DNA from 2 places in the Agromyces neolithicus genome. Region 1 is predicted to be linked to the other one. Evidence: predicted binding sites of a transcription regulator. Region 1 holds the regulator's gene; the other holds the start of a gene.

Region 1 (5,158 bases):
GAGGCTAGGTTCGCGTCATGCGCCTCGCACTTCACGAATCCGGCAGTGGCTCCAGGACCGCCATCCTCATCCACGGCATCATGTCGGATTCTCGGGCTTGGCACCGCGTGACCGCCGAACTCGAGGCCACGGGGGGTTCCGTGTGCTCGCGGTCGACCTCAGCGGACACGGCCGTAGCCCCCGCGCACTGCGCTACTCACCGGCAGCATGGGCCGACGACGTCGTCGAAACGGTCGCACCGCTGCTCGACGGTGCACCCGACGTGGTCATGGGGCACTCACTCGGCGGGCTCGTCGCGAGCCTGGTCGCCGATCGACTCGCGCCGCGCGCTGCGATCTACATCGATCCGGCCTTCGCGTTCCCGAAGGGCGTGAAGGGCTTGGCGTACAAGGCGTTCTTCGCGATGGCGCCGCGGCCGAAGCGATCGGCGCTCGTGCGCATGAACCCGAAGTGGAGCGCGGTCGACGTCGACATCGAGCTCGCGACGCTGCGCGACTGGGACAAGCGTACGATCCTGGGCTTCAGCGACACTCGACCGCTCGTTCCGCCGGCGAGGCTCGTCGCGCCGAGCCTTGTGCTGCTCGCCGAGAGGAGCCTGCTCATCACCGATCGGGTGGCTGCGCAGATGCGACGCCAGGGCATGACGGTGACGACGGTGCCCGGCACCGGTCACACCGTGTTCCGCGACGATCACGCGGGGTTCATGCGCGCGGTCACGGAGTGGCTTCGCGGAGTCGCACCCGCGACCGTGGGTGTGGCACGTGCCCTCGTGCCGGCACGGGTGACCGCCTGAGCCGACCGAGCCGACCGGCCTGAGCCCACTGCCGCGTGCTGGGTGGCGTCAGACGGCGCGCAGCACCGCCACGACCTTGCCGAGCACTTCGGCGTGATCGCCCACGATCGGTTCGAACGCGGTGTTGCGGGGGAGCAGCCAGGTGTGGCCGTCGCGCTGGCGGAACACCTTGACGGTGGCTTCGCCGTCGAGCATCGCGGCGACGATCTCGCCGTTCTCGGCCGTGCGCTGCGAACGCACCACGACCCAGTCGCCGTCGCAGATCGCGGCGTCGATCATCGAGTCGCCGACGACCTTCAAGATGAACAGCTCGCCCTTGCCGACGAGCTGCCGGGGGAGCGGGAAGACCTCGTCGATCTGCTGTTCGGCGGTGATCGGCACGCCTGCGGCGATACGGCCGACGAGGGGGACCATCGCCGCGTCGCCGACCGGCACCGGGTCGCCGGCGGCTTGGGGACGATCGTCGAGCCCCGGGAGTTCGATCAGCACCTCGAGCGCGCGCGGCCGGTTGGGGTCGCGCCGGAGGTAACCGGCGAGTTCGAGCTGATTGAGCTGGTGCGTGACGCTCGAGAGTGATGAGAGCCCGACGGCGTCGCCGATCTCGCGCATGCTCGGCGGATAACCCCGGCTCGCGACCGAACGCTGCACGACCTCGAGGATGGCGATCTGCTTCGCACTCAGGGTCTTTCGGCGTCGTGCCCGGCCGGTCTCACGCACGTCGTTGTCGGTGCTCACGGTCTCGCCCTTCGTCGAGGTCGCCATCGCGACCCAATGTCAGTGGTGTCTGGTCGACTGTCTTCCGGACATTCGAAACTGTATCCGCCCCGGGCGGCAGCGGCAAACATTCGTTCGAGTGTGTCGCCATATCCAGTGGCGAAGACATTCGGCGGTGAGGGGTTGCGGCTTCGAGCGTTCGAATGTATGTTCGGAACAGAGATTCGCATCCGGCCCTCCCGGCCGAGGGCCGGATGCGACTCGACTCAGGAGGTGTGACATGAGCGCAGCGATCGTGAATCCCGGCTTCCGCCCTCAGGCAAGCCTGCGGGCCACCCGAGCAGGGGCAGACCGTGAGACGCGCCCCGGGCGCCTGCGACTCACCCGGCGCGGCCGGGTCGTGTTCACCACCCTCGCGTCGATCCCTCTCGTGCTGTGGGCGATCGTCGCGGTGCTCTCCGCGGGTGGGGCTGCCGCCGATGTCGAGGGCGCCGCCGTCGGCGCGGGGCTCGAGTACGTCACCGTCGGCGCGGGCGACTCCCTCTGGGAGATCGCCGTGGCGCTCGATTCCTCCGCCGATCCGCGCGTCGTGATCGACGAGATCGTGCGGCTCAACGGTCTCGACGATGTGGTCATCGAGCCCGGGCAGCGCCTCGCGGTGCCGAACGCCGGCTGACGTCATACAGGGCATCGGCCCGAGTGCTCGTCGGTAGCATGGATCGGTGACGAGTCTCGACGACCTCCCCATCCGCGATGACCTCCGTGGGCGCACGCCGTACGGCGCTCCGCAAGCGCACGTGCCGGTCGCGCTCAACGTCAACGAGAACACGCACCCCATCCCCGAAGACGTGGCGCACGACATCGTCGCTCGCATCGCCGCGGCCATCCTGCGGCTCAACCGGTACCCCGACCGCGAGTTCAGCGAGCTCCGCTCGGCACTTGCCGCCTACCTCGGTCACGGCCTCACCTCCGAGCAGCTCTGGGCCGCCAACGGGTCGAATGAGGTGCTGCAGCACGTCATGCAGGCCTACGGGGGGCCGGGTCGTTCGGCGCTCGGCTTCGCGCCGACCTACTCCATGTACAGCCTGCTCGCGGCGGGCTCCGGCACCGAATGGATCGCCGCCTCCCGCGACGCGGGGTTCGAACTCAGCCCCGAGACCGCCCTCGCCGCGGTGCGCGAGCACGACCCCGACATCGTGCTGCTCTGCGCCCCGAACAATCCCACGGGTACCCCGCTCTCGATCGAGACGATCCGGGCCGTCGCCGACGCCGCGCGTGGCGTGGTCGTCGTCGATGAAGCGTATTTCGAGTTCGCCGATCCGGGCACGCCGAGTGCGCTGACCTTGCTCGACGGGCGCCCGCGGCTGCTCATCTCGCGCACCATGAGCAAGGCGTTCGCCTTCGCCGGAGCGCGGGTGGGCTACCTCGCCGGCGACCCGGCCGCGATCGACGCCCTGCGACTCGTGCGATTGCCCTACCACCTGTCGGCACTCACCCAGGCGGCCGCGCTCGGCGCGCTCGCACACGCCGACGAGATGCTCGCGATGGTCGACGAGATCCGCGGCCAGCGTCGACGCATCTCCGAGACGCTCGCCGAACTCGGGTTCGCGCCGGCCCGCAGCGGATCGAACTTCGTGCTCTTCGGCGGTGTCGACGATCCGCACGCGGTCTTCGAGCAACTGCTCGCACGGGGCATCCTGATTCGCGACATCGGCATTCCCGGCCACCTTCGCGTGACGGCCGGAACCGAGGCCGAGACGACCGCATTCCTCGAGGCGATCGCCGTCTTCGCGCCGGCGGGCCGCAATAAGATCGACGTATGAGCCCCCAGACGCCTGCGCGCACCGCACAAGTGCAGCGCGAGACGAGCGAGTCGAGCATCGATCTCTCGATCGATCTCGACGGCACCGGAACGAGCGACATCGAAACCGGGGTTCCGTTCTACGACCACATGCTCACGGCGTTCGCGAAGCACTCGCTCACCGATCTCACCGTGCGGGCGAACGGCGACGTCGACATCGACGTGCACCACACCGTCGAAGACACCGGCATCGTGCTCGGGCAGGCCATCAGGCAGGCGCTCGGCGACAAGCGCGGCATCTCGCGCTACGGCGACGCACTCGTTCCACTCGATGAGGCACTCGCCCAGGCGGTCGTCGACATCTCGGGCCGGCCGTTCCTCGTGCACTCCGGCGAGCCGGCCGGGTTCGAATACCACCTCATCGGCGGCCACTTCACCGGGTCGATGGTGCGCCACGTCTTCGAGGCCATCACGTTCAACGCCGGCCTCACCGTGCACGTCACCGTGCTGGGCGGCCGCGACCCGCACCACATCGCCGAGGCCGAGTTCAAGGCGTTCGCGCGCGCGTTCCGCCAGGCGAAGGCGCTCGACCCGCTCGTCTCGGGCATCCCGTCCACGAAGGGCGCCCTGTGAACCGCAGGCCCCGCGTCGCGCTGCTCGACTACGGCTCGGGCAACGTGCACTCCGCAGCCAAGGCGCTCGAGGCGGCCGGCGCCGAGGTCGAGGTCACGGCCGACCGCACCACGGCACTCGAGGCCGACGGGCTTGTCGTGCCCGGCGTCGGTGCGTTCAAGGCCGTGGTCGACCAGTTGCACGCGGTACGCGGCGACGAGGTCATCGACCGTCGCCTCGCCGGCGGTCGCCCCGTGCTCGGAATCTGCGTCGGTATGCAGGTCATGTTCGAGCATGGCGTCGAGCGCGGTGTCGACACCGAGGGGCTCGGCGAGTGGCCCGGCGCCGTCACCGAACTGGCGGCACCGGTGCTGCCGCACATGGGCTGGAACACGGTGACGCCCGACGAGGGCTCGGTGCTGTTCGACGGCATTGAAGACGAGCGGTTCTACTTCGTGCACTCGTTCGCCGCGCAGCAGTGGCATCTCGATGTGATGCCGCCGTTCCCGGCGCCCAAGCTCACGTGGGCCGAGCACGGCGGGCGGTTCCTCGCCGCCGTTGAGAACGGCCCGCTGTCGGCCACCCAGTTCCACCCCGAGAAGTCCGCAGCGGCAGGCATCCGACTGCTCGCGAATTGGATCGGCACGCTCCACTGAGCGCGCCGACGTCTGGGCCGGTCATGCCGACGCGTCGACTTCGGTGAGGGCGTAAGATCCTGTGATTGTGCCCCCGTCGATTCCCGACGAAGATTCCTGAGGACAATGATGAGCGAGTTCAGCAAGACCCCCGGCCTGGTGCTGCTTCCGGCCGTCGACGTGGCCGGCGGTAAGGCCGTGCGCCTGACGCAGGGCGAGGCGGGCACCGAGACGAACTACGGCGATCCGGTCGACGCGGCGATGGACTGGGCCGACCAGGGCGCAGAGTGGATCCACCTCGTCGACCTCGATGCGGCGTTCGGCCGCGGTTCCAACGCGGGGGTGTTGAAGAAGGTGATCCGCCAGGTGCGTGGGGTCAGTGTCGAACTCTCGGGCGGCATCCGCGACGACGAGTCCCTCGAGCACGCGCTCGAGATCGGAGCGAAGCGCATCAACCTCGGCACCGCGGCTCTCGAGAATCCCGAGTGGGCGGCGTCGGTCATCGCGCAGTACGGCGAGGCGATCGCAGTGGGGCTCGATGTGCGCGGCACGACGCTCGCAGCGCGCGGGTGGACGAAGGAGGGCGGCGACCTCTGGCAGGTG
Region 2 (5,158 bases), on a different contig from region 1:
GGCCATGAGCGCCCCGACCGTGGCGCACAGGCTCGGCAGCACGCCGCCGAGCTCGCACGAGAGCACCTCGTCGGGCGACGGCGGCAGCGGGAACAGGTCGCGATACGTCGGCCCATACGCGTGCCACGCAAGGCCGACCTGGCCGTGGTACCGCAGGATCGCTCCCCAAACGAGCGGCTTGCCCTCGAGCAGGGCGGCGTCGTTCGTGAGGTAGCGAGTGGGGAAGTTGTCGCTGCCGTCGACGACGACGTCGTACCGCGCGAGGATGTCGCGGATGTTCGCCGCGCTCAACCGCTCGGTGTGGCGCACCACCCGGCATTCGGGGTCGATCATGGCGACGGTGTCGGCCAGCGAGTCGACCTTGGGGCGGCCCACGTCGGCGAGGCCGTGGCTCACCTGGCGGTGCAGGTTCGAGAGCTCGACGAGGTCGTCGTCGGCGATGCCGATCGTGCCGACGCCCGCACCGGCGAGGTACGGCACGAGGGCACTGCCGAGCCCGCCCGCGCCGACGACGAGCACCCGTGCCGCGGCGAGGCGGCGCTGCGCGAGCTCGCCGAAGCCGGGCAGCATGATCTGGCGACTGAACCGGGCGATGCGCTCAGGGTTGAGCGGCGCCGACGGCTCGACCAGTGGTGCCGGGCGTGCGCGCATGCGGCAATTGTACGTTCGCGCGGAGGGGAGGCGCCCCGACCTGGTCAGAACGGCGGTGGCCGGTCTGGGATCGGGTTCTCGGGGTGCGTCTCGTGGGTGTTGCCCGCGGGTGAGGTCCACTCGAGCGAGCCTTGGCCGATGTGTCGTACCGACCAGGAGGTCTCGTGTTTGAGATGGTGGTGCGCTGCGCAGACGTGCGCCAGGTTGTGGTGGGCGGTGCGACCGTTGTCGGCGTAGTCGATGGTGTGGTCGATGTCGCTGCGTCGGGCGGGGCGGTTGCAGCCGGGGAATCGGCAGGTGCCGTCGCGGACTTCGAGCCAGCGGGCGAGGTCGGCCGGCGGGCGGTAGCTGCGCCGGTCGACGTCGAGTACGGTACCGGCGACCGCGTGGGTCAGGATGCGGGTGAACGATGGTGCCCGGGCTGCGAGGCGTCGCGCCATCTCGGGTGGGATCGGGCCGTAGCCCTCGAGCAGGCCGGGAGCTTCGGACTCGCCCATCGCGGTGAGCACCGGGACGGTGAGGTGCACGCTCGGCCGTACCCGGGCGACCGCGTCGGCCAGCGCCGACTGATCATCGAGGGTGCCGTAGAGCAGCAGGTCGCGGGCCGTGTCGGCGCGTACCTGATCGGCGGTGAGCTGTTCGTCACGAACCTGGTCGATGCCGGTGGTTTCGGCGCTCGACGAGTGCGTCGCGGGTGCCACCTCTTCAGGCCTGCGCGCGTCGCGGTTCACGCACGCGACCCGGTCGAGGCGGTCGAAGATCAGTTTCGCGTCGTCGATGGGCAGGAACGCGTGCAGCCAGGCCATGCCGTCGGCGGCGGCCTCGAACTCGACCCGCCGCTTCGCACGGGCCTTGCGGTGCCGTTCGGCGATGGTCTCGGAGATGACCTGTTCACGCAGGCGCAGCGCTTTGCGCCGCACGGTGGCCGCGGTGTGCGATGTCGAGAACTCGGCGAGCAGCTCGTCGAGCCGGGCACACGCGTCACGATCGTCGTCGCCGAGATCAGTGGTCTGCTCGACGACGACCCGGGCATGCGCCATCGTGATCGACCCATCGCGCAATGCCCCGAGTGTCGCAGGCAGCCGGGTCGACAGGGCTGTGGCCTCGTCGAGTTGGCGTTGCACCGTGCGCTCGGGCAGGTGCAGCGCGGTCGCGAGCTCGGCGGTCACGGCCCGGCGAGCCATCTCGCGTCGCCGCTCGGGCGAAAGGGATGCCGCGACGAACGCCTCGGCGCTGCGCACCGCATAACTCACCGCGAGGAAGAGCACATCGACCCGCAACGCCGCATGCATCGCCTCGATACGCTGCGCGTGCACCGACGCCCCGACCAGCTCGGAAAGCCCGTCTTGCGCAATCGCATACGGCGAGCGTTCACCAGGGGAGCCGGCCGCGCCATGACCGGTAGAATCACCATCTGATCTGGGATTCGACCGGTCTTCGCTCATGTTCCGAGCATACCAGAAATCGAACACGTGTTCTACCGATCTGCTTAGGTGAAGCTCGACGCTCAATCGTCGTCGCCAGGAGCGGACGCTGTCACGCCCGGCGGCCCATCGCGTCGCATGGGGCGCAATGCTGCTCGGGGTCGTGTTCTGTGCGCACGCGGTCGTGGTTGGCGCCAAGTATGTACCTCATGACGCGTCTGCGCCGCCGATGGTGGTTCATCTGTCGCTGAAGGAGTCGGCATCGTCCTCGGCGGCGTCCCGCCGGAACCCGATCCGACGAATCCGCTCCAACGGTGACCGTGCGCTCTACAATCGGCCTCAGGCAGAGAACGGGGAATCACATGTCCACCACTGCGTCCGATGGAGTCGCTTCGACGACCCGCACCACGTTCAGTCGCTCCACCCGCATCGCCCAACACATCGACGCCGACGCCGCCACGGTATGGCGACTGCTGACCACTGCAGCAGAGATCCCGAGGTGGAACTCGACGGTCGTCTCCCTGGATGGCCAGATCGCCCTCGGCTCGAAGATCAAGCTCGTCTCAACACTCGACCCGAGCCGCACGTTTTCGTTGAAGATCAAGGAGTTCGAGCCAAACTCGCGCCTGACGTTGGGCAATGCGATGTTCACTCGCACGTGCTCCCTCAGCGGCGAGGCTGGCGGCACGCGAGTGGTCGTCGTCGAGCGCATCGGCGGCCCGTTCTACCCGTTCGTCGCCCGGAAGATCCCGCCCTTGGACGAGAACTTCGAGCAGGTCAACGCCGACCTGAAGAAGGCAGCGGAAGCCGCGGCGTCCTAAGGAACGACCGCGCTCGCCGCGCCGCAGATGGAATCCAGGTCTGCACCCCCGCACCGTCGCCGCGGATCGCGCGAGACCACAACCGATCTCCGTGGCCCTGCGCCATGCGCACGCCGACGTCACCCAAGCAGATACCCAGAGCATGTGTTCGAGGGTTCTGCGCCAGATTCCGGGTGCCGACGTCTCGCGGCGCCGTATTCGCGGTCGACCCGACCGTGGCCATGTCGCGCCGAGTAGCATCATGGCCATGACACTCGTGACCGTTCGGTACTTCGCCGCCGCCGCCGACGCGGCCGGCGTCGAAGAAGAGCGGCTCGAACTCACCGGCGGGGCAACCCTGGGTGCACTGCGCGACGAACTGATCGCGCGCTACGGCACCTCGATGGAACGGGTGCTGCGCTCGGGTTCGTTCCTGGTCGACGGCACGGTGCGGCGCGAGGCGGGACATCCGCTCGCCGACCGGGTCGACATCCTGCCGCCGTTCGCCGGCGGCTGAGCCTCGGAGGCACGATGCGCACGTTCGTCGAACACCAACGCGCGGTGCGCGAGCTGCTCGCCCCGCTGCATGCGTCGCTCGAGGCGGCCGACGATGCAGAGGTGCTCGCGCTCGACGCCGTCGCAGGCCCTCACGGCCGAGTGCGCGCCCATGGGCGGGTACTCGCGCACGACGTGCTCGCCCCCGGCGACCTGCCCGCGTTCGCGAACTCGCAGATGGACGGGTACGCGGTCGCTTCGGCCGACCTCGCGGCCGCCCGGCCCGAGAAGCCCGTCGAACTGCCCGTCGGGCGCACCACCGCGGCGGGGGACCCGATCCGAACGCACGCGCGCGGCACGGCGTCGCCCGTGATGACGGGCGCGGCCGTGCCGCTCGGCGCTGACGCGATCGTGCCCGTCGAGGCGGCCGATCCCGCGCGATTCCCGGGCCTCGGCAACGGCGCCCACGACGTGCCGGCCGGCACCACCGTGCGGTTCGCGCACCCGGTCGAGCCGGGCACGTTCGTGCGCGCGATCGGCACCGACGTCGCCCGCGGCGCCGTGCTGCTTCCCGCGGGCACGCGCCTCGGGCCCGCCCAGCTCGGCACGCTCGCCGCCGCCGGCATCACCGAGGTCGCGTTGCGCCGCCGCATCACGGTGCTGCTGCTGTCGACCGGGCACGAGCTGCGCCCGGCGGGCGCGCCGCTCGAACCGGGGCAGATCCACGATGCGAACACCCCGATGCTTCGCGCCGCGATCGAAGAGGCCGGCGCGCTCGTGCGCGACGCGCTCACGCCCGACGACCCCGACGCCGTCGTCAACGCCCTCGAGGCCGAAGCCGGACTCGTCGACCTCGTGATCACGACGGGCGGAGTGAGTGCCGGTGCGTTCGAGGTCGTGCGCGACGCGCTGGCTGATCGGGGCGTCGAGTTCGTGAGGGTCGGCATCCAGCCAGGGGGCCCGCAGGGACTCGGCCGGGTCATCCTCTCGCCCGGAACCCCCGGCGTGCCCGTCGTGACGTTCCCCGGCAACCCGGTGAGCGCACTCGTCTCGTTCGAGCTGTTCCTGCGACCCGTGTTGCGCGCGTTCGCCGGCCTCGCCCCCGACCGCCCCCGCGCGCACCTCAAGCTCGCCCACCCGGTGACCTCGCCCATGGGCAAGCACCAGGTGCGCCGCGGCGTCATCGACGGCAACGGCGCGGTCGAGGTCGGAGCACCGAGCTCGCACCTGCTGCATGCCTACGCGAATGCGACCGTGCTGGTGCACCTGCCGGTCGGCGTCGACGAACTGCCGGCCGGCGCGCCGGTCGACGTCTGGAGGATCGATGACTGAGTCGCGCCGCTCGATGCCGCCGCGCCTGGTACGACCGCGCCTGGTACGACCGTGCCCGATGCGGCGATGAGCGCCGGCGAGGTCGAGACGGTCGACGCGCACCTCGCGCGCGTGCTCGGCGCCGTGCATCCGCTCGCGCCCGTCGACGAGCCGCTCACCGCGGCCCACGGGCGCGTGCTCGCGGTCGACGTGCGCAGCCGGCTCGACATTCCGCGGTTCGACAACTCGGCCATGGACGGGTACGCCGTGCGGCACTCCGACGTCGCCGCGGCGAGCGCCGGGCACCCGGTGACCCTGCGGGTGGTCGCCGAGGTCGCCGCGGGCGGCGCCGACGATCCTGCGATCGGCCCTGGCGAGGCGGTGCACATCATGACGGGCGCGCCCCTGCCGAGCTCGGCCGATGCCGTCGTTCCCATCGAGCACACCGACGCCGGCCGCGACACGGTGATCGTCTCG

Evidence for each region. Region 1 encodes LexA, which represses DNA repair genes until DNA is damaged. Its sites were predicted from a motif close to TCGAACANNTGTTCGA; they were not measured.
Region 2: the regulator LexA is predicted to act here: its motif matches at 2,116-2,131, upstream of ABD164_RS05560 (HNH endonuclease signature motif containing protein).

What each region holds. Positions count from the first base shown of each region.
Region 1 covers NZ_BAAANJ010000002.1:51,923-57,080, reverse strand. Annotated here, with positions in the region: gene ABD164_RS03495 (alpha/beta fold hydrolase) at 1-793, shown strand, start outside; gene lexA (transcriptional repressor LexA) at 842-1,555, opposite strand; gene ABD164_RS03485 (LysM peptidoglycan-binding domain-containing protein) at 1,788-2,183, shown strand; gene ABD164_RS03480 (histidinol-phosphate transaminase) at 2,230-3,330, shown strand; gene hisB (imidazoleglycerol-phosphate dehydratase HisB) at 3,327-3,941, shown strand; gene hisH (imidazole glycerol phosphate synthase subunit HisH) at 3,938-4,576, shown strand; gene priA (bifunctional 1-(5-phosphoribosyl)-5-((5-phosphoribosylamino)methylideneamino)imidazole-4-carboxamide isomerase/phosphoribosylanthranilate isomerase PriA) at 4,685-5,158, shown strand, end outside.
Region 2 covers NZ_BAAANJ010000004.1:54,892-60,049, forward strand. Annotated here, with positions in the region: gene ABD164_RS05555 (ThiF family adenylyltransferase) at 1-651, opposite strand, end outside; gene ABD164_RS05560 (HNH endonuclease signature motif containing protein) at 696-2,096, opposite strand; gene ABD164_RS05565 (SRPBCC family protein) at 2,438-2,896, shown strand; gene ABD164_RS05570 (MoaD/ThiS family protein) at 3,144-3,392, shown strand; gene ABD164_RS05575 (molybdopterin molybdotransferase MoeA) at 3,407-4,702, shown strand; gene ABD164_RS05580 (molybdopterin molybdotransferase MoeA) at 4,769-5,158, shown strand, end outside.